2 regions of the Sinomonas sp. RB5 genome follow, and region 1 is predicted to be linked to the other one. Evidence: predicted binding sites of a transcription regulator. Region 1 holds the regulator's gene; the other holds the start of a gene.
The links. The regulator HrcA, encoded in region 1, represses chaperone genes, less so after heat shock. The targets are predictions, from matches to a motif close to TTNGCACTCGNNNNNNNCGAGTGCNAA.

Region 1 (5,659 bases):
CTCATCGTCGAGGACGGCACGAAGCTCGCGGCCCAGATCCGCCGGGGCGAGGTCCCCGAGGTGGACGACGACGACCACGCCGAGAAGTACGAGCTGGCCGACGCGGTGCTGGGCAGCGCGGGCTTCCACTGGTACGAGGTCAGCAACTGGGCCCGCGGCGCCGCGGGCCCGGGTCCGCAGAGCGCGCGCTTCGAATGCCGGCACAACCTCGCCTATTGGAACGGCGGCGACTGGTGGGGCATCGGGCCGGGCGCCCACTCCCATGTGGGCGGCGTCCGCTGGTGGAACGTCAAGCACCCCACCGCGTACGCCGGGCGCCTCTTTCAGGGCGTCTCGCCGGCCGCGGCCCGGGAGACGCTCGACGACGGCACGCGCCGCGTGGAGCGAGTCCTCCTGAAGGTCCGGCTCGCCTCCGGCCTGCCCACGTCCGACCTCGATGCCGGGGGCCGCGCGGCCGTGGCCGGCCTGATCGCCGATGGCCTCGTGGACGGGCCCAAAGCCCTGCGGGGCCGTCTGGTCCTCACGCTGCGGGGCCGGCTCCTCGCCGACGCGGTCGTGCGGGCCCTGCTGCCCTGACCCGGGCAGCAGGCATCACTTGATGAGGTGCAGGTTGTAGCGGTACTGGTACGGCTGCCCGCGGTTGACCTGGATGCCCGCCGTGACCGAGAACACGGTGAGCGCGATCCAGAGCAGCGTCGCGAGGACAGAGAACACGCTCCCGACGAAGGGAATGTACCCGAGCAGGTTGAGCACGACCGCCGCGACCGTGGGCGGCAGCGTGAAGTTCAGCGCTTCCTTCGATTCCTGCGCCGTGAAGGGGCCGCGGTCCTTGAAGACGAGGTAGATCAGCAGCGACGGGACGAAGCCGAGGATGCCGCCGAAATGCGCGAGGGTCGCCCATTGCCGGTCCTCGGACGCCGTCAGCGGCGCGGGGACCGTGGCACCGTTGTCCTGTCCGGCGGTGCTGCGGGGGTCCTTCGGGTACTCGGCCACTGATGAATCCTTGCCTGTGGTTCCTTGCGGTCTTGGCGCCCACGCCGGCCGCACGGCCGCCGGGAGCAGTCCAAGGATATCCAAGGTTGCCTCTTCAGGCGGTCAGGAAGTCGATGACCTCCTCGACGCGGCCCAGCAGGGAAGGCTCGAGGTCGGCGTAGGTGCGCACGGCTCCGAGGAGCTTCTGCCAGCCGAGCCCGACGTCCTCCGCGGTGCCGTGCGGCCACCCGAAGGCCTTGAGGATCCCGGTCTTCCAGTCCACGCCCCGCGGGACGGTGGGCCAGGCGGGGATGCCGAGCACCGAGGGCTTGATGGCCTGCCAGACGTCCACATAGGGGTGGCCGACGACGAGCACGTTCCCGGCGGCCCCGGGCACCGCCATCGCCTCGGCCACGATGCGCGACTCCTTCGAGCCCTCGACCAGGTGGTCGACGATGATCCCGAGCTTCCGGCCCGGTCCTGGGCCGAACGCCGCCACGGCCCCGGCCAGGTCGTCGACCCCATGCAGGGGTTCGACGACGATCCCCTCGACGCGGAGGTCGTCGCCCCACACCTTCTCCACGAGCTCGGCGTCATGCTTGCCCTCGACCCAGACCCGGCTCGCCTTGGCCACCTGCGCGCGCATCCCCTCGACGCGGACGGAGCCGGACGCGGTGCGGGCCGGGGGCGCGGGCTGGGTCCTCGGGGCCGGCGGTCCGACGCGGACGGGACGGCCGTCGAGGAGGAACCCGAACCCGAGCTGGAACGAGCGCGTCCGCCCGCGCCGGTCTTCGAGGCTCATCACGTGCATGCCCCCGGACTTCTCCACGCGGACCACGGCACCCACCCACCCGCTCTCGGCGTCCTCGAGGACGAGCCCGGGCTCGGCGGGGACGAGGGGCAGTTCGGCACGGGAGGGGGCAGCGAGGTCGGCCGGCCCCCAGGAGTCATAGCTGAGTCGGTCCACCCGCCGCATCCTACGGCGGGTCGCCCCGGAGGGCCCCGGGGACGCGCCGTGGCCGAGTGCACAGCACGGGGGTTCCCGCCGGACCCGGTGGGCGTACTAGACTTAGCACTTGATCCCAGAGAGTGCTAAGCCGCGGGTGTGCCGCCCGCCGTCGCAGCAGGAGGTGTGATGAACGAGCCCCGCAAGCTGGAGGTCCTGCGGGCGATCGTGGAGGACTACGTCCACTACCGCGAGCCCGTCGGGTCCAAGGCGCTCGTGGAACGCCACCGGCTCGGCGTCTCGAGCGCCACCATCCGCAATGACATGGCCGCCCTCGAGGACGACGGCCTCATCACGGCACCCCACACGAGCGCCGGCCGCGTGCCGACTGACAAGGGCTACCGGGTCTTCGTGGACCACCTCGCTGCGGTGCGGCCGCTGTCCGCCGCGGAGAAGCAGGCGATCCAGACCCTTCTGGGCGGTGCGGACGACCTGGACGACGTGCTCGAGCGCACCGTCAGGCTCCTGTCCCAGCTGACCAACCAGGTCGCCGTCGTGCAGTACCCCCAGCTGGGCCGCGCCAAGGTGCGGCACGTCGAAGCGGTGTCCATGGCCCCGCGCCAGGTCCTGCTCGTCCTCATCGCCGACACCGGCACCGTCGAGCAGCGGGTGCACACCCTCAGCGAGGACGTCGACCGCGACAGGCTCGCGTACCTGAGGCAGCGGTTCCTCGAGGGGCTGGCCGGGACGGCCGTGGGACGGCTCGCGGTCGGGGCGGCGGAGGTCGTCGCCTCGCTCGCTCCGCAGGACCAGCGGCTCGGCGCCGAACTGGCCCACGGCCTCGGCACCCTCGCAGAGGCGAGCCGCGAAGACCGCATGGTGATGGCCGGCACCGCCTACCTCGCAAGGTCCAACAGCGACTTCCTCCAGAGCATCTCACCCGTGCTCGAAGCGCTCGAGGAACAGGTGGTCCTGCTGCGGCTCCTCTCGGAGATGGCGGCCGATCCCCGCGGCGTCACCGTGACGATCGGCCGGGAGAACCCGTATGTCGGCCTGGCCGAGACCTCGGTCGTCGCGACCGGCTACGGGCAGGACGACGGACCGAAGCTCGGCATCCTCGGCCCCACACGCATGGACTATCCGGCCACGATGGCCGCAGTGCGGGCGGTCGCCCGCTACCTGTCGAAGATCATCGCCGGAAGCTGAGAAGAAAGAGAACTGTGAGCAGCCACTACGAAACCCTCGGCGTGCAGACCGACGCGACCCCCGAGGAGATCAAGAAGGCCTACAAGAAGCTGGCCCGCAAGCTCCACCCGGACATGAACCCGGGCGAGGACGCCGCGGACCGCTTCAAGGCCGTCACCCACGCCTACGAAGTCCTCTCGGACCCGCAGAAGCGCCGTGTCTATGACACGACGGGCAACGAGAACGGCACCGACAACGGCTTCTCCGGCGGCTACAACGGCGCGGGCTTCGCGTTCCAGGACATCTTCGAGACCTTCTTCGGCGGCGGGGCGGGGCAGTCGGGCCCGGCGTCCCGGGTGCGGCGGGGGCAGGATGCGCTCATCGCCGTCCGGATCGAGCTCAAGGACGCCGTCTTCGGCGTCAACAAGAAGCTCGAGGTCGACACCGCGGTCGTCTGCGGCCGCTGCGACGGATCGTGCTGCGAGCCCGGCACCGAGCCGGTCCGCTGCGGCGTGTGCGGCGGCTCCGGGCACATCCAGCGCCCCGTGCGCTCGATCCTCGGCCAGGTCATGACCATGGCCACGTGCCCCACCTGCCAGGGCTTCGGCACGGAGATCCCCAGCCCGTGCAACGAGTGCGGCGGGGAGGGGCGCGTACGGAGCCGGCGCTCGCTCACGGTCAAGATCCCGGCCGGGGTCTCCACGGGCACCCGCATCCAGCTCGCGGGCCAGGGCGAGGCCGGAACGGCCGGCGGTCCGTCCGGGGACCTCTACGTCGAGATCCGGGTGGCCGCGCACCCGACGTTCACGCGCGAAGGCGACGACCTGCACGCGACCCTCAGCGTCCCCATGACCGCGGCCGCGCTCGGGTCCGAGATGACCCTCGAGACGTTCGACGGCGAGCACAGCATCACCCTGCGGCCCGGGAGCCAGTCGGGTGACGTGGTGACCCTGCACGACCTCGGCGTGGCCCGGCTGCGCGGCACGGGCCGCGGGGACCTCCTCGTGCACGTGCGGGTCGAGACCCCGACCAAGCTCGACGCCGAGCAGGAGGAACTCCTGCGCCAGTTCGCCAAGCTCCGCGGCGAGCAGGTCGGCGAGGGCAAGCTCGTGGGCAGCGGCGGCATGTTCGCCAAGCTCCGCGACAAGCTCGGCAACCTCTGACGATGTCCCGGCCGCTCTTCTACGTCGCCCCCGGCGCGCTCGACGGCGCGGTCCCCGGAGGCACCATGACCGTGGACGGCGCCGAGGGCCGTCACGCCGTCGCGGTCCGGCGCCTGGGCGTGGGGGAGGGCGTCGACGTCTCGGACGGCGCCGGAACCCGCGCCGTCGGCACCGTCAGCAGGGCCGAGGGCTCCGTGCTCGAGGCGGTCGTCGACACCGTGCTGCACGAGGAGCGCCCTCCCTTCCGGCTCGTGCTCGTCCAGGCGCTGGCGAAGGGAGACCGGGACGAGCTGGCCGCGGAGACGGCGACAGAGCTCGGTGTGGACGCGGTCGTCCCGTGGCAGGCCGAGCGGTCGATCGTGCGGTGGAAGGGCGAGCGGGCCCAGAAGGCGCTCGCGAAGTGGCGCTCGGTGGTCCTCGCGGCAGCCAAGCAGGCCCGCAGGGCCTGGGTGCCGGACGTCGAGCCGGCGGTCGACGGCGGCCGCCTCGCCGAGCGGATCGCGCATGCGCGGCTCGCGGTGGTGCTCCACGAGGAGGCGAGCGAGTCGCTCACCGGCATCCTGCGGGGCGTGGCCCCGGGGGACGGCGAGGGCGAGATCCTGTTCATCGTCGGCCCGGAGGGCGGCATCAGTCGGGCCGAACTCGAGCGCTTCGTCCAGGCCGGCGCGCGCCTTGCGCTGCTGGGACCGCACGTGCTGCGCTCCTCGACGGCCGGGCCGGCGGCGCTGGCCCTCGCGGGCGAGCACCTCGGCCGGTGGGGGAGCCGGGACGGCCGCTAGCTAGCCGGTGACGGTGAACGACTTCGAGTCCCAGGCCGAGGTGCTCGAGGTCGCCGAGGGCGAGGCGTCCTCGGCCGGCAGGATCCGGACCTCGTAGTCCCCGGGCGGGAGGTTCACCGCGAAGGTGAATTCGCCCACGTGCCCGGCGTCATGGCCCGAGGTCACCGTCCCGCTGACGTACACCGACCGGTTCCCCTGCGCGTCGTGCCGCAGGACCTGCCACGCGAACGGCTTGTCCGGCTGGGTGGCCCTGCCGAAGACCTTGAGCGAACCCTTGAGCCTGCTGCCCTCCTGCGGATCGATGATCCATACCGGGGCGATCATCGAGGGGTCCCGCTGCATGAGCTGCCCCAGCTGGACGCGCTGGAACGCGAGCTGGGAGGTCCGGCCGTCGACCAGGAGCATGACCGAGATCGGCTGGCCGGCGTCGACGAGCCCCGAGCTGGCAGCCGCCGCTGTCGCGGTGTAGACCAGCTGCTGGACCGCGAGCTGGGCCGTCGGCTCGTCGACTCCGGTGTTGAAGGCGTCGTCCGAGACGTCGACCGTGATGTAGTTCCGCCCGGAGACGGACGCGGCAAGCTTCTTGGGCGACTGCCAGGGGCTGAAGTAGTGGG
Region 2 (5,659 bases), on a different contig from region 1:
AGGAGCTCGTGGCGGCCCCCGAGTCGCACGTGCGCTTCGAGCTCGTGGACGCCGTGCCCCTCGGCAGCGACCTCGTCCAGGTCGTGTACCGCACCGTCAACGGCACTGGCTCGGCGCTGCGCTCGTCGCTGTGGCAGCGCACCGACGGCCGGTGGCGCCTCCGCTTCCACCAGGGCACCTCGGAGGGCTGAGCCGCCCAGGCTGAGCCGCCCGGGCAGTTCGGGCGCCCCCGCCCCTCACTCCTGGAACGCCGACAGCGGGGTCCCCACTTCACAAAGTGGGGACCCCGCCGTCGTCCATCAGAGCCGTCGCGTACCCGAAAGGGCAGAACCGCGACGAGATCTGTACCCGAAACGGGTGGGGAGGCTAGCTAGCGGATCAGAAGCCGCCCATGCCGCCCATGTCGTCGCCGCCGGGCATGGCCGGGGCGGCCTTCTCCGGCTTGTCGGCCACGACGGCCTCGGTGGTGAGGAACAGGCCGGCGATCGAGGCGGCGTTCTGCAGCGCAGAGCGGGTCACCTTGACCGGGTCGTTGACGCCGGCGGCCAGGAGATCCTCGTACACGCCGGTGGCGGCGTTGAGGCCGTGGCCGGCGGGCAGGCCGCGGACCTTGTCCGCGACGACGCCCGGCTCGAGGCCGGCGTTGAAGGCGATCTGCTTCAGCGGGGCCTCGATGGCGACCTTGACGATGTTGGCGCCGGTGGCCTCGTCACCCTCGAGGTTGAGGTTGGCGAACGCCTTGGCGCCGGCCTGGATGAGGGCCACGCCACCGCCGGCGACGATGCCCTCCTCGACGGCAGCCTTCGCGTTGCGGACGGCGTCCTCGATGCGGTGCTTGCGCTCCTTGAGCTCGACCTCGGTGGCCGCGCCCGCCTTGATGACGGCCACGCCGCCGGCGAGCTTGGCGAGGCGCTCCTGGAGCTTCTCGCGGTCGTAGTCCGAGTCGGAGTTCTCGATCTCGGCGCGGATCTGGGACACGCGGCCGGCGATCTGCTCGGCGTCGCCGGCACCCTCGACGATCGTGGTCTCGTCCTTGGTCACGACGACCTTGCGGGCCTTGCCGAGCAGGTCGAGCGTGGCGTTCTCGAGCTTGAGGCCGACCTCCTCGGCGATGACCTGGCCACCGGTGAGGATCGCGATGTCGGTGAGCATGGCCTTGCGGCGGTCGCCGAAGCCCGGGGCCTTGACGGCGACGGACTTGAAGGTGCCCTTGAGCTTGTTGACGATGAGCGTGGCCAGGGCCTCGCCCTCGACGTCCTCGGCGATGATGAGGAGCGGCTTGTTGGCCTGCATGACGCGCTCGAGGACCGCGACGAGGTCCTTCACCGAGGAGATCTTGGAGTTCACGATGAGGATGTAGGGATCCTCGAGGACCGTCTCCTGGCGCTCGGCGTCGGTGACGAAGTACGCGGAGAGGTAGCCCTTGTCGAAGCGCATGCCCTCGGTGAGCTCGAGCTCGAGGCCGAAGGTGTTGGACTCCTCGACGGTGATGACGCCCTCCTTGCCCACCTTGTCGAGGGCCTCGGAGATGAGCTCGCCGATCTGGGTGTCGCCGGCGGAGATGGACGCGGTGGCCGCGATCTCCTCCTTGGTCTCGATCTCCTTGGCGGACTCGAGCAGTGCGGCCGTGACGGCGTCGACGGCCTTCTCGATGCCGCGCTTGAGCGAGAGCGGGTCGGCGCCGGCGGCGACGTTGCGGAGGCCTTCCTTCACGAGGGCCTGGGCGAGGACGGTGGCGGTCGTGGTGCCGTCGCCAGCGACGTCGTCGGTCTTCTTGGCGACCTCCTTGACGAGCTCGGCGCCGATCTTCTCGTACGGGTCGTCGAGCTCGATCTCCTTGGCGATGGAGACGCCATCGTTGGTGATCGTGGGGGCGCCCCACTTCTTCTCGAGGACGACGTTGCGGCCGCGCGGGCCGAGGGTGACCTTGACAGCGTCGGCCAGCTGGTTCAGGCCGCGCTCGAGGCCGCGACGGGCCTCCTCGTCGAATGCAATGATCTTGGCCATGACGGCTTGAGGTCCTTTCGGGACGTGTGTGTCGGTAGGCCACCTGCTGCAGCGCCCGCGACGGCCGGCGGCGGCCCCCGTTCCCACGGCGGCCTACGCCTCACCCCAGCGAGGTGATCCTGCCCCCGCGACCACACCGCTTTAGCAGTCTGGACGCCGGAGTGCTAGGTCCATAATTAGCACTCACCCACCCCGAGTGCAAGCGCAGGCGAGCCTGTACGCCCGGCGCGAAGGCCTATCGCGCGACCGTGACGTCGCCGTCCCGGACGGGCTGGTTATCGGCGCCGTAGGTGAAGGCCATGAAGCGGGCGGTGGTGACGTCGCCGTGCTCGTCGAAGCCGATCGGCCCGGACTGGCCCTCGTAGTCCACGGGCGTCCCCTTGGCCTGCAGCGCGAGGCACGCTGGAAGCCCGGTGCACTTCTGGCGGTTCCCCTCCACGGCACCGGCCACGTCCCCGCCCGAGACGTCGATGAGCTTGGAGGCGATGGAGGCCCCGCCGTCGTCCTTCGCGGCGCCCGCGGCGAGGATCGCGAGCGAGGCCGCGTCGTAGGCCTCGCCTGCGAAGGTCAGGTCCTTCAGGTCCGGCGCATGCTCGAGGAGGTCGGCCTGGAACTCGGGGGTCGGGTACACCCCGGGAACGAGCGCGCGGGCGCCGTCGAGCGCATGGTCGGCGAGGGCCGAGCCGTAGCGGCCGTAGACGCCGCTCGAGAGCAGGAGCTTCGAGCCCGGGACCCCGGCGTCCGCCACGCTCGCGAGGATCGCCTGGCCGTCGCCCTGACCGATGACGAGGACCGCGTCGGCACCCTTCGCCGCAGCGGCGGCGGCCCCGGCGGAGTGCCCGGTGAACTCGGCGCTGCCGGACTCGGCCACGCCCGCGGCGCGGGCGGCCGCCGAGGCGGCGTCCGCCTCGGCCTTCCCGTGGTCGCCGGCCTGATGGAGGATCGCGATGCGCTTCGCCCCGGACCGCCGGGCGAGCTCCACGAGGGCGGCCCCCTCGGCGCCCTCCGGTGCCGAGGTGCGGAAGTAGAACCCGCCGCTGCGGTAGCCGGTCAGTGCGGCGGCCCTGTTCGCCGGCGAGATGAGCGGGACCTTGGCCTTCGAGAGCACGTCGATCGCGGCGGGCGCGCGGCTCGAGTCTGTCGGGCCGATCACGGCGTCGGCGCCGGCCTGGGCGAGGCGGCGGGACTCGGCGGCGGTGTCCGACCCGGGCTGGACCGGGAGCAGTTCCACGGGCTTGCCGCCGTAGCCGCCCGCGGCGTTCGCCTGCTGGACGGCGAGGACCACGGCGGCCCGCTGGGCGTCGTTGAGGTACGCCGAGTCGCCGGTCGAGTCGAGGAGGAGGCCGAGGCGCAGCACGCCGTCCCCGGATGGCGAAGGGTGGGCGGTGCGGGCCTCGCCGGTGGCACCGCACGCGGTGGCGGACAGGCCGAGGGCGAGGACCCCGGCGACCGCCGCGGCCCTGGCCTTCGGTGCCCGCCTGCTCACCCGGTGTACCCGGGTCCGATCACCACGGCGAGCGGCAGCCCGAGCGCGGGAGCCTGGAGGACCGTCCGGACGCCGACCGCGGCTGCGAGGGCCTGCGCCGAGGCGGCGTCCGCGGCCGAGCGGTAGTAGACGACAGGGCCGTCGACGGGGGCGCCGCTCCAGTTGCCGACGGTGGAGACGGACCACCCGGCCGCGCGCGCGGTGGCCGCGACCCGGTTGCCCAGGCCGGCCGTCGAGGTCGCGTTGTAGACGCCCACCTCGAGGGACGGGTCGGCTCCGGCCGAGGCCGTGGGGGTGGCGGTGGGGGCCGCGGACGAGGGCGCCTGGCTCGGGGCCGCGGACGGCTTCCCCTGGGCGGAGGCGCTCGGCGCTGCGGACGCTGCGGGCGAGGTGGCAGCGGACGCGGCCGCAGGCTGGCCGGAGAGGCCCAGCCGCGGCAGCACGAAGAAGGACACGGCGCCGATGACGAGGGCGAGGATGCCGGCGGCGAGGATCCACCGCAGCCCCCGGCCGGAGGGGCTGGGTCCGTCGTCCGGGCCGCTCTCGTCACGGGTCCGGTGCACACCCTGCCGGCGCGGCGCCTCGGGGACAGCGTCGAATTCGTCGCGGGGATAGGTGTTCATGCGTGCGTCAGGTCCTTGTCGGTGGCCGGCTGGGGACGGCGCGCAGCGTCAGGCGCCGCCGCCGAGCCGGCGGGCAGTGCGCGCGCGCTGCCGCGACGTCCTCAGTCTACGCAACCGCTTGACCAGCATCGGATCGTGCGCCAGCGCGTCCTCGGTGTCGATGAGGGCGTTGAGCAGCTGGTAGTAGTGGGTCGCGGAGAGGTCGAACAGCTCGCGAATGGCCTGCTCCTTGGCGCCGGCGTACTTCCACCAACCGCGTTCGAGGGCGAGCATCTGGATCTCCCGCTCGGTCAGTCCCCCGGCCGGACGGCCCGCCTGGGTGTCCTCCTGCTCGGCGGACGCGGGCGCGGGCCCGTGGTCGACGGCGTCGTCGAAGGCATGGGCGTGGTGTGCTGCTGCTGACGACATGGCTTCCAGTTTAAGCGGGAACTACAGCTCTGTCATTCTCCGCCCGGGGCGCGCCGCCCCGGCATCTCTGGCACACTGGCTCGCGTGATGGACGCCGAACCGCTCTTCGACCTGCCCGAGGCCTCCGGCGGCCCGGACGCGGGCGGCGAGGCGCCGGCGTCGTGCGCCGAGGACGCCCGCACCCTCGAGGCGATGTCCGCCGCGCCGCTGGCGGACCTCGTCCACCCCGACTGGGTCCCCGCGCTCTCGGCCTGTGAGCCGACGCTCCGCTCGGCCCTGCGCGCCCTCGCCGCGGAGGCCCACGACGGCGGCTGCATCCTCCCGGCCCCGTCGCGCCTGCTGCGGGCGTTCAGCCGGCCCCTGGGCGAGGTCAGGGTCCTCGTGCTGGGCCAGGACCCCTACCCCACGCCCGGCCACGCGATCGGGCTCTCGTTCGCGTGCAGCCCCGCGGTGAGCCCGCTCCCGCGCAGCCTCGCGAACATCTTCCGCGAGCTCTCCTCGGACCTCGGCGTCCCGGCGCCCGCCACGGGCGACCTCTCCCGGTGGGCCGACGAGGGGGTCCTGCTGCTGAACAGGGTCCTCTCGGTGCGCGCCGGCGCCGCGGGGTCGCACCGGCGGCTCGGATGGGAACGCGTCACCGACGCCGCCGTGCGCGCCGTCGCCGAGCGCGGCGCGCCCCTCGTGGCCATCCTCTGGGGCAGGGACGCCCAGTCGGTGGTGCCCCTGCTGGGGACGACGCCGGTCGTCGCCTCCGCGCACCCCTCGCCGCTGAGCGCCTCCCGGGGGTTCTTCGGCTCTCGGCCGTTCAGCCGGGCCAACGAGCTGCTCGCGGCGCAGGGGGCTGCGCCGGTGCGCTGGGCGTAGGGCGCTCCGGCAGCCCCGTCTCGTGTGAGGGGCGTCATGTGCCGCGGGAGGCGCGCGGGCGGCCGGTAGTCTGGGCGGCATGACTTCGCCAGCAGAGGGGGCGGCCCAGCCGGGCGCCCAGGCAGCAGCCCCCGCGGCCGCGCCGGCCCCGAGGACCCGCCCGACCCTCGACCTCGTGGTGGTGCGCACCGAGCAGCTGAGCCCGCATCTGGTCCGCGTGGTCGCCGGCGGCCCGGGATTCGCCGCGTTCGCGGACAACGGGTTCACGGAC

Region 2: groL (chaperonin GroEL) is a predicted target of HrcA. The motif match lies at 2,184-2,210, and genes of this name have one in related genera.

What each region holds. Positions count from the first base shown of each region.
Region 1 is NZ_JBSSGJ010000005.1:130,669-136,327, reverse strand. Features, by position in the region: gene hemW (radical SAM family heme chaperone HemW) at 1-576, shown strand, start outside; gene ACVWWH_RS08090 (DUF4870 domain-containing protein) at 592-993, opposite strand; gene ACVWWH_RS08085 (DUF3097 domain-containing protein) at 1,088-1,939, opposite strand; gene hrcA (heat-inducible transcriptional repressor HrcA) at 2,108-3,124, shown strand; gene dnaJ (molecular chaperone DnaJ) at 3,139-4,266, shown strand; gene ACVWWH_RS08070 (16S rRNA (uracil(1498)-N(3))-methyltransferase) at 4,269-5,045, shown strand; gene ACVWWH_RS08065 (GerMN domain-containing protein) at 5,046-5,659, opposite strand, start outside.
Region 2 is NZ_JBSSGJ010000021.1:54,868-60,526, forward strand. Features, by position in the region: gene ACVWWH_RS18795 (RNase H family protein) at 1-191, shown strand, start outside; gene groL (chaperonin GroEL) at 379-2,007, opposite strand; gene ACVWWH_RS18805 (ABC transporter substrate-binding protein) at 2,243-3,493, opposite strand; gene ACVWWH_RS18810 (LytR C-terminal domain-containing protein) at 3,490-4,116, opposite strand; gene ACVWWH_RS18815 (DUF3263 domain-containing protein) at 4,165-4,524, opposite strand; gene ACVWWH_RS18820 (uracil-DNA glycosylase) at 4,717-5,388, shown strand; gene ACVWWH_RS18825 (siderophore-interacting protein) at 5,468-5,659, shown strand, end outside.